Regions from separate parts of the Streptomyces sp. NPDC000983 genome, predicted to be linked through region 1. Evidence: riboswitches for the same ligand, from Rfam matches in the RefSeq annotation. Region 1 holds a riboswitch; each other region holds the start of a gene.
What was found. Region 1 has a riboswitch for cobalamin ahead of ABT296_RS20955 (cobalamin biosynthesis protein). Riboswitches for the same ligand answer to the same signal wherever they lie in the genome.
Positions count from the first base shown of each region.

Region 2: another riboswitch for cobalamin. It lies ahead of ABT296_RS04910 (ribonucleoside-diphosphate reductase subunit alpha); the one in region 1 lies ahead of ABT296_RS20955 (cobalamin biosynthesis protein).
Region 3: another riboswitch for cobalamin. It lies ahead of ABT296_RS34665 (ABC transporter substrate-binding protein); the one in region 1 lies ahead of ABT296_RS20955 (cobalamin biosynthesis protein).
Region 4: another riboswitch for cobalamin. It lies ahead of ABT296_RS23155 (SCO2321 family membrane protein); the one in region 1 lies ahead of ABT296_RS20955 (cobalamin biosynthesis protein).

Region 1 covers NZ_JBEPBM010000017.1:106,519-109,556, forward strand. Annotated here, with positions in the region: gene ABT296_RS20950 (cobyric acid synthase) at 1-968, opposite strand, end outside; gene ABT296_RS20955 (cobalamin biosynthesis protein) at 965-1,906, opposite strand; cobalamin riboswitch at 2,032-2,171, opposite strand; gene ABT296_RS20960 (hypothetical protein) at 2,415-2,636, opposite strand; gene ABT296_RS20965 (inorganic phosphate transporter) at 2,664-3,038, opposite strand, start outside.
Region 2 covers NZ_JBEPBM010000003.1:189,708-192,745, forward strand. Annotated here, with positions in the region: gene mctP (monocarboxylate uptake permease MctP) at 1-1,104, shown strand, start outside; cobalamin riboswitch at 1,362-1,501, shown strand; gene ABT296_RS04910 (ribonucleoside-diphosphate reductase subunit alpha) at 1,626-3,038, shown strand, end outside.
Region 3 covers NZ_JBEPBM010000053.1:13,624-16,661, forward strand. Annotated here, with positions in the region: gene ABT296_RS34650 (caspase family protein) at 1-299, opposite strand, end outside; gene ABT296_RS34655 (effector-associated constant component EACC1) at 290-655, opposite strand; gene ABT296_RS34660 (hypothetical protein) at 786-1,094, opposite strand; cobalamin riboswitch at 1,229-1,405, shown strand; gene ABT296_RS34665 (ABC transporter substrate-binding protein) at 1,460-2,494, shown strand; gene ABT296_RS34670 (FecCD family ABC transporter permease) at 2,491-3,038, shown strand, end outside.
Region 4 covers NZ_JBEPBM010000020.1:75,824-78,861, reverse strand. Annotated here, with positions in the region: gene ABT296_RS23165 (Strvi_7410 family MBL fold metallo-hydrolase) at 1-146, shown strand, start outside; gene ABT296_RS23160 (phosphotransferase) at 299-961, opposite strand; cobalamin riboswitch at 999-1,179, shown strand; gene ABT296_RS23155 (SCO2321 family membrane protein) at 1,255-2,463, shown strand; gene ABT296_RS23150 (SCO2322 family protein) at 2,460-3,038, shown strand, end outside.

The sequences.
Region 1 (3,038 bases):
CCGCGCTCGCGCAGCCACTCCAGCGCCCGGACGGTGCCCCGGGTGCCGGGCACGACGACCAGATCGGCGTCGGCCAGCTCCTCCGGCCGGTCCACGAACCGCACCACGACGCCCGGTTCGGCGGCCAGCGCGTCGACATCGGTGAAGTTGGACATCAGGGGGACGGCGCAGACGGCGACCCGCAGTACGTCCGCGCCGACGGGCGGCGCGACGGACGACTCCCGGACCGTGCCGCGCAGCGACACCCGCAGCCCGTCCTCCTCGTCGATCCCGAGCCCGTGCCGGTACGGCAGCACCCCGTACGTCGGCCGCCCGGTCAGCCCGAGCAGCATGTCCAGGCCCGGCTCCAGCAGCGAGACGTCACCGCGGAACTTGTTGACCAGGAACCCGGCGACCAGCGCCTGGTCCTCGGGGGAGAGCAGGGCGACGGTGCCGAAGAACGAGGCGAACACCCCGCCGCGGTCGATGTCGCCGACCACGACCACGGGCAGTCCGGCGTTGCGCGCTATGCCCATGTTGACGATGTCGGTGCGCCGCAGATTGATCTCGGCCGGCGATCCGGCGCCCTCGCAGATCACCGCGTCGTAGGTGGAGCGCAGCTCGGCCAGACAGTCCAGCACAGTGCCGAGCAGCCGCTGCTGGCGTCCGCCGTGGTAGCCGCGCGCGCTCAGCTCGCCCACCGGCTTGCCCATCAGGACGACCTGACTGCTCTGCTCCCCGCCCGGCTTCAGCAGCACGGGGTTCATCAGCGCGGTCGGCTCGATCCGGCAGGCCTGCGCCTGCATGGCCTGCGCCCGCCCGATCTCGGCGCCCTCGCGGGTCACGAAGGAGTTGAGCGACATGTTCTGCGCCTTGAACGGCGCCACCTTCACGCCCTGGCGCACCAGCCAGCGGCAGATCCCCGCGGTGACCACGCTCTTGCCGGCGTCGGAGGTCGTCCCGGCCACCAGCAGCCCGCCCCCGCTCATGACCTGACCCCCTTCACCGCGGCGCGCGCGGCGACGCAGACGCCCAGCGCCAGCCACCCCACCCCCCGGGACAGCCGTACCGCCCGTTCGATGTCCCTGACGTCCACGGCACGTCCCTCCCCGTTCAGCACCGGCCGGTGCTCGATCCGTCCGCCGTACGACAGGGTCCCGCCCAGCCGCACCCCCAGCGCGCCCGCGAACGACGCCTCCACGGGCCCGGCGTTGGGGCTCGGGTGCTTGCCCGCGTCGGCCCGCCAGGCGCGTGCCGCACCCCGGGGATTCCCCCCGGCGACGGTGGCCAGGACCGCGGTGAGCCGCGCCCCCGGCCATCCCGCGACGTCGTCGAGGCGGGCCGAGGCCCAGCCGTAGCGCCGGTGGCGGGGCGACTTGTGGCCGACCATCGCGTCGAGGGTGTTCACGGCCCGGAAGCCGAGCAGGCCCGGCACTCCGCCGACGGCACCCCACACCAGTGCCCCCACCACCGCGTCGGAGGTGTTCTCGGCGACCGACTCCACGACCGCCCGCGCGATCCCGTCGGCGTCCAGCGCCTGCGGGTCCCGTCCGCACAGATGCGGCAGCCGCGCCCGCGCGGCCTCGACGTCGCCCGCCTCCAGGGCGCGCCCGACGCCCCGGGCCTCCCGGGCGAGCGAGGTGCCCCCGACGACGGACCAGGTGGCGACGGCGGTCAGCGCGACGGAGGCGGCGGGGGAGCGGCGGGCCGCCGAGGCGGCCAGCGTGCCCACGGCCACGGCGCCGCCCACGCAGACGGCGGTGTGCAGCGCGCCCCGGCCCCGGTCGTCCCGCCACAGCCGCCGTTCCACGGCGGCGGCGGCGCGCCCGAACACGGCGACCGGATGCCCGCGGCGCGGATCGCCGAGGAGCAGGTCGCCCAGGAGGCCGGTGGCGGCGCCGTACGCGAAGACGCGATCGGCCCGCATCGGCTCAGCCGGCCGTGCGGTCGTTCGGAACCCGGGCGTCGTGCCGGGCGGAGAACCGGTCCTTGCACCTCAAGGGGCAGCCGCGCATGGCGATATGTCCTCACTCAGGGTGTCCACGCCCTGGCTCGACTGGATCGGCGGTGAGAGTTCCTGGCTCCCGGGGGCTACTACCCCGGTGACAGTGGCGGGACCGCGCCGGAGTCGCACCGGCTTCCTCTCCTGCCGCCGTAAATGGCTCGGGCAGTCCACCACGGGTCCCGAAGGGCCGTCAACTTGCCTTTGACCTGCGAGGGGAGAGTGTGCTGAGGCCCACATCGGGCCGGACGGGGCGGGGTTGACGGCTGTGCCCACCGAGGCCCGACCCGCGCCACGGCACGCACACACGCACCCGGACCACGCCGGCACGCAGGCACGTAACCCACCCCGGCCCGCCGCGCGCAAAGACCCGCCCCGCGGGTACGGCGCCGGACGCCGTACCCGCGGGGCGGGTGGAGGAACGTGGGCCGGGTCAGGCCACGATCAGGTAGATCCCGTAGGCCACCGCCGCCGCGCACGCGGCGAAGCAGGCGTACGCGCCCGTGACCGCGAGGGCCGCGGAGCCGCCCTGTTCCGCCGCCCGCTCGCGGCGGGACAGGCCCGAGATGCCGAGGGTGAACAGGGCCACCAGCGCCACGGTGACCACGAGGCTGACGCCGAAGACGGAGCCGAGAGCCGCCCAGTCGATCTTCATGATGCTTCTTCCTTAACCGGGTGGGGGTCAGACGGCGGCCTGCGAGGACGCAGGCTCGCCGGCCGGGGCCGGGATGGTCGTCGCGAGGTCCTCGGTCACCGTGCCGGCCGGCGGCGGGGTCACCGCGGCCATGGCCTGGGTCACGACGCCCGCGGGCTCCTCGGTCTCGTTGACGTTGGTGTGGTCGACGACCTCGCGCCGCGAGATCTTCCAGATCGCGGCGCTGGAGGCGATCAGGAACACCGCGACGAGGGCGGTGCCCCAGTCGCCGAACCCGCAGACCCACTCGGCGAGCGCGGCGACCAGGGCCGCGGCCGGCAGGGTCAGACCCCAGGCGACGAACATGCGGGTCGCGGTGGACCAGCGGACCACACCGCCCTTGCGGCCGAGGCCGGCGCCCAT
Region 2 (3,038 bases), on a different contig from region 1:
GACACCAACTGGTTCGTCAAGGACCTGCCGCTGCTGATCGCCTTCGGCGTGCTGGCGGCGTACACCTACTCCTCCGGGCTGCGCGCGCCCGCCCTGATCGCCTTCGTCAAGGACACCCTGATCTACCTGGTCATCGCGGTGGCGATCATCTACATCCCGATCAAGCTGGGCGGCTTCGACGAGATCTTCGCCAAGGCGGGCGAGAAGTTCACCAGCACCGGCACCGGCGGTCTGGTCCCGCCGGAGGCGGGCCAGTGGACCTACGCCACCCTGGCGCTCGGCTCGGCACTGGCGCTGTTCATGTACCCGCACTCGATCACGGCGACGCTGTCGTCCCGGAGCCGTGACGTGATCCGCCGCAACACCACCATCCTGCCGCTGTACTCCCTGATGCTGGGCCTGCTGGCGCTGCTGGGGTTCATGGCGATCGCGGCCGGGGTGAAGGTGGACAACGGCCAACTGGCGATCCCGCAGCTGTTCGAGAACATGTTCCCGGCCTGGTTCGCGGGCGTGGCCTTCGCGGCGATCGGCATCGGCGCGCTGGTGCCAGCGGCGATCATGTCGATCGCGGCCGCCAACCTCTTCACCCGCAACATCTACAAGGACTTCCTCAAGCCCGACGCCACGCCGGCGCAGGAGACCAAGGTCTCCAAGATCGTGTCGCTGCTGGTGAAGGTGGGCGCCCTGGTCTTCGTGCTGACGATGGACAAGACGGTCGCCATCAACTTCCAGCTGCTGGGCGGCATCTGGATCCTGCAGACCTTCCCGGCCCTGGTGGGCGGCCTGTTCACCCGCTGGTTCCACCGCTGGGCGCTGCTGGGCGGCTGGGCGGTCGGCATGCTCTACGGCACGGTGGCGGCGTACGGCGTGGCCTCGCCCACGCAGGCCCACTTCGGCGGCTCCTCGAAGGAGATCCCCGGCATCGGCGAGATCGGGTACATCGGGCTCACGGCCTTCGTGCTCAACCTGGCCGTCACGGTGGTCCTGACCTTCGTGCTGCGGGCGGCGAAGGCCCCGGAGGGCGTCGACGAGACGAGCCCCGGGGACTACACCGCGGACGCGGGCGACCCGGGTGTGCAGAAGGACCTGGCCCCGCTGCACTGAGCGTTGCCGCCACGACGGGCCGCCGGACAGCACGCGCTGTGCGGCGGCCCGTCGTCGTACGTACCCACGCGCCGTACGGCGGCGGCCCGTCGCCGTACCCACGCCCCACGCCCCACGCCCCGTGCCCCGTGCCCCGTGCCCCAACCGGAACCCCGTGCCGGAGCATCGCGGGTTCACTCTCCTCATCTGTCAGTTGACGCTCTGAAGCCAGGGCGACACAACATCTGGGGGTACCACCGCGCCCCGGCACAAGATGTATGCTCGTGCTCGCTGCCGCCGCAGGGGAATCCGGTGTGAATCCGGAACTGTCCCGCAACGGTGTACCTGTGCATGTCCGTTCCCCGAACAGACCTGCACAGGAGTCAGTCCGAGGACCTGCCGACAGCGCGCCCGGCCATCCGGCCGGTGCGCTTTCGACGTCCGGGCCTCGTGGAATGGGCCGGTGGACGCGACGCCCCGTGCGCTCGTGAGCCGCCCCCTGCCCTCCGCAGAGCCCTGTGCCGAGCGAGGGAGAGCCCCACGTGACCATCGCGCCAGCCGATCCGGCTTCAGCCGACCTGGTTCAGACCGACGGTCCCGGTACCGCGCTGCTGCGGACCCTGACCGAGCTGACCGCCGACCTCCCCGACGCCGACCCCGGCCGGGTCGCCGCCGCGGCGCTGCGCGGCCGTTCGGCCCGGGCCGACGAGGCGGAGCTGCGCGAACTGGCCACGGAGGCCGCGGCCGGCCTCATCTCCGAGGACCCGGCGTACAGCAGGCTCGCCGCCCGGCTGCTCACCCTCTCCGTCGCCGCCGAGGCCGCCTCGCAGGGCGTCACCTCCTTCACCGGGTCCGTCGCCGTCGGGCACCGGGAGGGGCTCATCGCCGACCGGACCGCCGAGTTCGTGCGGATCCACGGCGCCCGCCTGGACGCGCTGATCGACACCGGGGCCGACGACCGCTTCGGCTACTTCGGACTGCGCACCCTGCACAGCCGGTACCTGCTGCGCCACCCCATCACCCGCCGGGTCGTGGAGACGCCCCAGCACTTCATGCTCCGGGTCGCCGCCGGTCTCGCCGAGGACGACTCCGTCCGCTCCCTCGACGAGGTCGCAGCGCTCTACCGCCTGATGAGCCGCCTGGACTACCTGCCCTCCTCCCCCACCCTGTTCAACTCCGGCACCCGGCACCCCCAGATGTCGTCCTGCTACCTGCTGGACTCCCCGCTGGACGAGCTGGACTCCATCTACGACCGCTACCACCAGGTCGCCCGCCTCTCCAAGCACGCCGGCGGCATCGGCCTCGCCTACTCCCGCATCCGTTCGCGCGGTTCGCTCATCCGCGGCACCAACGGCCACTCCAACGGCATCGTGCCGTTCCTCAAGACCCTCGACGCCTCGGTCGCCGCCGTGAACCAGGGCGGCCGGCGCAAGGGAGCGGCCGCGGTCTACCTGGAGACCTGGCACTCCGACATCGAGGAGTTCCTGGAGCTGCGGGACAACACCGGCGAGGACGCCCGCCGTACCCACAACCTGAACCTCGCGCACTGGATCCCGGACGAGTTCATGCGCCGGGTCGACGCCGACCAGGAGTGGTCGCTGTTCTCCCCCGCGGACGTGCCCGAACTGGTCGACCTGTGGGGCGAGGAGTTCGACGCCGCCTACCGCAAGGCCGAGGCCGCCGGCCTCGCCCGCCGGACCCTCCCGGCCCGCGACCTGTACGGCCGGATGATGCGGACCCTGGCGCAGACCGGCAACGGCTGGATGACCTTCAAGGACGCCGCCAACCGCACCGCCAACCAGACCGCCCTGCCGGGCCATGTCGTGCACTCCTCGAACCTCTGCACGGAGATCCTGGAGGTCACCGACGACGGCGAGACGGCGGTCTGCAACCTGGGGTCGGTCAACCTCGGCGCGTTCGTCGACCGGGCCGCCGGCGACCTGGACTGGGAGCGC
Region 3 (3,038 bases), on a different contig from region 1:
TCCAGGATGCCGTGGCCCGAGTAGTACACGACCAGGGTGTCAGTCGCCGCCTCCGCCGCCATCTGGATCGCTCGTCCGACCGCGGACATGTCCGCGCTGTCGACCATCGTGACGCAGTGTTCCCGCGGCAGCCCCCACAGCGATCCCGTGAGCATCTCTTCGAGGGTGGTGACACCGTTGCGGACGGCGGGCAGGTCGCCGAGACCGCTTCCGAACCTGCTCGCGCCGATGAGCACCACGCGTGACCCCTGCGGGTCGGGCAGGCCCTGCCTGCCGTCGGCGGAGGGCCTCACCGGCATCCCTCGCCGTCCAGCAGTCCCTCCAGGAGCTCGCGGGCCTGGTCCGCGGAGGCCCCGGTCACGCTCACCGAGCTGCCGTCCGGGCGGCTCACCGTCACGGTCGGTCCGTTCGGCCGGGTGGCCCGCCACTGGACGACGGCCACGGCGAGCTGGGCCGCGCTCAACCCGGCGCCCAGCGTCAGGGCCAGCGCGTCGAACCCCGGGCCCTGGCTCCCCGGCACGGGCGGCGCCGTCGACGTCATCGTCACGGTCGCCGTGCGCCGCACCGAGCGGTCCGCCCTGAGCCAGTCGTACAGCGAACGCAACTGCGCCTGGTCAAGGGCGTGTTCGTCGCCCACGGCGATGGTGATGCGCATGTGTTTCCCTCCCCCTCCGGACGACGCCGGAATGCCGCCAAAGCCTAGGGACGATCAGCGGAGGGAAACACGCGGAATGAAGGGAACGAGCGGGAATGCCATCAAATGCCATGGCCCGGTGCCGCAGTGGTCACTCCGGGGCCTCCATCCAGTGCACGCACTTCAGCTCCTGCCCGCGCAGCTCGTACTTGAGGCAGATCTGGGCCCGGATCACGGGGGGCTGCTTGTCCCGGTCGTGGAACTCCGTGATGACCCGGTCGCCCTCACGGGTGGAGACCGCGATCTTCCGGCTGGTGTCGATGCCCAGCATCTTCTCCAGTGCCAGGCTCGCCAGGGCGTACTTCTTCGCGGCTTCAGGGTGGTTCCTGAACACCTGCGTGATCTCGCGGAAGAACGCGGTGTCCGTCTTGGTGTCGTACTCGGTGGCAGTCACGGCCATCTCCTTGAGTGGCAGTGTCGGAGAACACCCCTCTCTCCAGGCTGCTACTTCCGTGCAGGGCACGCCACTCGGGGCACGGCACGGACCGAGGGAGCCTGAGTGACCGACCGCACGCCCTGACCGTACGGCGGGCTTGATAGCCTCCTGGAGCCAGTCGAGCCACACCTTGAGGCCAGGGAATCCGGTGCGAATCCGGAACTGACGCGCAGCGGTGAGGGGGACGGGCGGGGCACGACGCCACTGGGAGACCGGGAAGGCGCCCCGACCGGACGAACCCGAGTCCGAAGACCTGCTGGCACCTTCGCGCCCCGGCGCGGAGGGACTCCGTAGGCCAGGCTCCGCGTACGAGCCCCGACCCCCGAGGCATGCCCATGCACCGCACCACCCCCGTCCTTCTCCTCGCGTCCGCCCTGCTGTTCACCGGTTGCGGATCCTCGACCGGGGACGACACCAAGGCCCAGGAGACCGCCGCCGGTTACCCGGTCACCCTCGACAACTGCGGTCACGAGGCCACCCTGAAGTCCGCGCCCAAGCGGGCCGTCTCCCTCAACCAGGGCACCACCGAGATCCTGCTCTCCCTCGGCCTCGCCGACCGCATGGCCGGCACGGCCACCTGGACCGACCCGGTCATGAAGGGCCTGGGCCCGGCCAACGCCTCCGTACCGCGCCTCGCCGACAACAACCCCTCCTTCGAGAAGGTCCTGGACGCCGAACCCGACCTCGTCACCGCCTCGTTCGTCTCCACCCTCGGCAAGGGCGGCGTCGCCTCCCGCGAGCAGTTCGAGGAACTGGGCGTGCCCACCTACGTCTCGCCCTCCGACTGCGCGGCCGGCAAGGACAACGACAGCGGCGGCGACGGCTCGCGCAGCGAACCCCTCACCCTGGACACCGTGTACGGCGAGATCCGTGACCTCGCGCGCGTGTTCGGCGTCGACGAACGCGGCGAGAAGCTGGTCGCCTCGCTGGAGAAGCGGGTGCGCACGGCCACCGCCGGACTGGACGCCTCGGACGTCACCCTCATGTACTGGTTCGCCAACTCCCAGTCGCCCTACCTCGCCGGCTGCTGCGGCGCCCCCGGCGCCATCACCCGAGCCGTCGGCGCGCGCAACGCCTTCGACGACACGCACGAGGAGTGGCCCCAGATCGGCTGGGAGACCGTCGCCGACCGCGACCCCGACGTCATCGTCATCGGCGACCTGACCCGCAGGCAGCAGACCGCCGAGACCGCCGAGGCCAAGATCCGCTTCCTGGAGACCAACCCCGCCACCCGCAACCTCACCGCCGTGAAGGAGCAGCGGTACGTGCTGCTGAGCGGGCAGTCGATGAACCCCTCCATCCGCACGATCGAGGGCATCGAGCAGGTGGCGGCCGGTCTGCGGGACTTCGGGCTCGTCAAGTGAGTTCCCGTACCCTGCTGTTGACCGGCGGCGGTCTGGCCGCCCTGCTCGCCTCGGTCGCCGTGGCCGTGACCATCGGCCCCGCCGACATCTCCACCGGCGATGTGTGGGCCGCCGTCGCGGCCCATCTCGGCCTGGGGGAGAGCACGTTGGCGCCGCTGAGGGACGGCATCGTGTGGAACCTGCGGATGCCGCGGACCCTGCTCGCCGCCGTCTGCGGGGCGGGGCTCGCGGTGTGCGGGGCGGTGATGCAGTCGCTGCTGCGCAACCCGCTGGCCGACCCCTTCGTCCTCGGCGTCTCCTCCGGCGCGTCCACGGGAGCGGTCGCCGTGGTCGTGCTGGGCGTGGGCGGGGGAGCGGTGTCGCTGTCGGCGGGCGCCTTCCTGGGCGCGCTGCTCTCCTTCGCGCTGGTGCTGTTCCTCAGCCACACCCTGGGCGGCAGCACCGACCGGGTCGTACTGTCGGGCGTGGCGGCCATGCAGCTGTTCTCGGCACTGACCTCGTTCACCGTGATGACCTCGGCGGACGCCGAGACCACCCGGGGCGT
Region 4 (3,038 bases), on a different contig from region 1:
AGTGGAACCGGCCCTGGGAGCAGATCCCTTACGGCTCCCGGAACATCGCGGTGTCGGAGGCCGAGTCCCACCTGCGCCGACTGGTGAAGCTGGGCCGCGCGGAAGCGGTCACGGGCAGCGACCCGGTGACGTACGTGGCGGTGTGAGACCGGGCAGCGCTCCAGGTCGCGGGTTGAGACCGGGCAGCGCTCCAGGTCGCGGCCCGGCTCAGGGCAGCGCTCCCGGTTTCGGCCCGGCTCAGGGCAGCGCTCCCGGTTTCGGGCCGAGTCCGATCGCGCTGCCCGCTGTCCGACTCCGGTCAGCGCTCCCCGTCCGTGAAGGAGCGCACCAACTGCTCGGCCTCGCCCAGCGCTTCGACCTCCCGCGCCGTCATGGTGGGGTTGGCGGCACGTCGGCGACGGGCCTCGCCCAGAGCCCGCCCGGTGAGGTCCGAGGGGTCCGCGAGGAGCGCGGCGGGTGTCGCGCGTACCGGCTCGGAGAGCTGTGCGTCGACGACGGCGACCTGGGCGAGGATCAGCGCCGACATGCCCCGGTCCAGGGCGGGTTCGCCCTCCTCGGCGTTGGTCCGGTCGATGTCGTGGGGGCCGTCGGCGGTGAGCAGGACGTTGTCCGGGTGGAGGTCCAGGTGGATCACCCGGCCGGGCAGCGCGTGCAGCCGCCGCAGCAGCCGGGCCAGGGTCTCGCCGGCCTCCCGCGGACCGATGCGCCCCGCGCAGAATGCCTCCAGCATCGTCGGCCCGTGCAGGCGCTCCATCACCAGCTCGGTGCGGGTGCAGTCGGCGGGGCGCACCCGGGGCACGGGGTGGCCGAGGGCGTGCAGGCGCCCCAGCAGGGCGGCCTCCGCGACCCCGTCGCCGTACTCCTCGCGGTCCCGGCGCAGGACCCACCCCTCGCCGAGCTCGTACACGTCCGACGCGCGCCCCGAACCGATCAGTCGGCCCGGGTTCCCCGAGATCCCCATGGCGGGGAACCCGTCCCCCGCGCGCAGCCTCCCCTCAGGTGTTTGTTTACGGGCCGGTAGAGTGGCGCCGTCGTCACTACACCCGTACGGGGGGAAGCCGGTGCAAATCCGGCGCTGACCCGCAACCGTGAGCAGCCTCTGGCTGCGAGCCGGACTGCTCCGTACGGCACGTGAACGGCTCACGCGCGCCGGCGACCCGCCGGTGCGCTGGCACCGTCGAGGTCTGCGGAGCCGAGCCGCCCGGGGTCGTCCCGTGCTGCCCGGCTCCCTTCAGGGAGAGGCACCCGCCGATCATGAACGTCCGCCGCAGCGCCGCGGTCCTGGCCGCCACCGCCGTGATCGGCCTGGCCACGCCCGCCCTGGCCGCGTCCCCGTCGCCGTCCGTGGCGATACCGTCCGGCCTGTACGGCACCACCGACCCGACGTACGACGGCGTCTGGCGCCAGTCGCTGGCGCTGCTCGCCCAGTACCGGTCGGATGTGACGCCCGCCGAGAAGGCCGTCGACTGGCTGCTCGGGCAGCAGTGCGCGAACGGGGCCTTCGCGGCCTTCCGCGCCGAGCCCGCCAAGGACTGCGACGCGAAGCTGATGGTCGACACCAACAGCACCGCCGCCGCCGCACAGGCCCTGTCCCTGGCCGGGGACGGCGACCACAGGAAGGACGCCGTCAAGGCGGTCACCTGGCTCAAGAGCGTGCAGAACAAGGACGGCGGCTGGGGCTACACGCCCGGCGGCGCCAGCGACGCCAACTCGACCGCGATCGTCGTCGGCGCCCTGAGCGCCGTGGGCGAGGACCCCGAGACCGTGGTGAAGGACGGCAGGTCGCCGTACGACGCGCTGCGCGGGCTGGCCCTGTCCTGCGAGGACGGCGGCGCCTTCGCCTACCAGCCGGACAAGAAGGGCGAGCTGGCCGCCAACGCGGACGCGACGGCGGCGGCCGTGGTCGGCATGAAGGGCCTGAGCATGGTGTCGGCGAAGGCCGCGGGCGACACCGACCTCACCTGCGCCACCGCCGAGGACTCCGACCCCGACCGGTCCGCCGCGAACGGCGCCTCCTACCTGGCCGGGGCGATGGCGAAGGACGGTCACCTGATGTCGGTGCTGCCCGGCGCCGAGGACCAGCCCGACTTCGGCAACACCGCCGACGCGGTCGTCGCGCTCGCGGTGACCGGCGGTCCGAAGGCCACGCAGAAGCCGCTGGCCTGGCTGGAGGAGAACTCCGCGGACTGGGCGAAGCAGAGCGGTCCCGCCGCGTACGCCCAGCTGATCCTCGCGGCGCGGGCCGCCGGCGCCGACCCGCGCGACTTCGGCGGCACGGACCTGGTGCGCGAGCTCAACGCGACCGGCCCGAAGCCGCAGACGCAGACGAAGGCCGCGTCCGAGGACGGGAAGAAGGCCGAGGAGGACGGCGTCAGCGTCTGGTGGATCATCGGCGTGGGCGCGGTCGCCGGTATCGGCGTCGGCTTCCTGATCAGCGGCCGCAACAAGGGGAAGCGGCAGTGATCCGCCGGGCCTGCGCCCTGCTGCTCGCGGCGCTGGTGGTGTGGACGGCGGCCCCGGCGCAGGCCGCCACCTACCGCTACTGGTCCTTCTGGGACCGCGACGGCTCCTCGTGGACCTACGCCACCCAGGGGCCGTCCATGGCGGTCCCCTCGGACGGCGACGTGCAGGGCTTCCGGTTCACGCTCAGCGAGGACTCCTCGAAGGCCGCGCAGCCGCGTGGCGCGGCGGACTTCGACGTGATCTGCGCGCGCACGCCGGCCCGGGACGGCGAGAAGCGGGTGGCGCTGGTCATCGACTTCGGCACGAAGGCGGACTCGCCGTCGGGCGAGACCCCGCCGAGGCCGCGGACGCTGTGCGCGCGGCTGGCCGAGGACGCCACCACGGCCGAGGCCCTGGCGCAGGTGGCGAAGCCCCTGCGGTACGACTCCAACGCCCTGCTCTGCGCGATCGACGGCTACCCGGCCCAGGGCTGCGGCGAGCAGATCGCGAAGTCGCCGGACGACAAGGGCAGGGGCGAGGACGACGGCGACCCGGCCCTCGGCCTGTGGGCGGGCGTCGCGGGAGTGGCGGCGCTG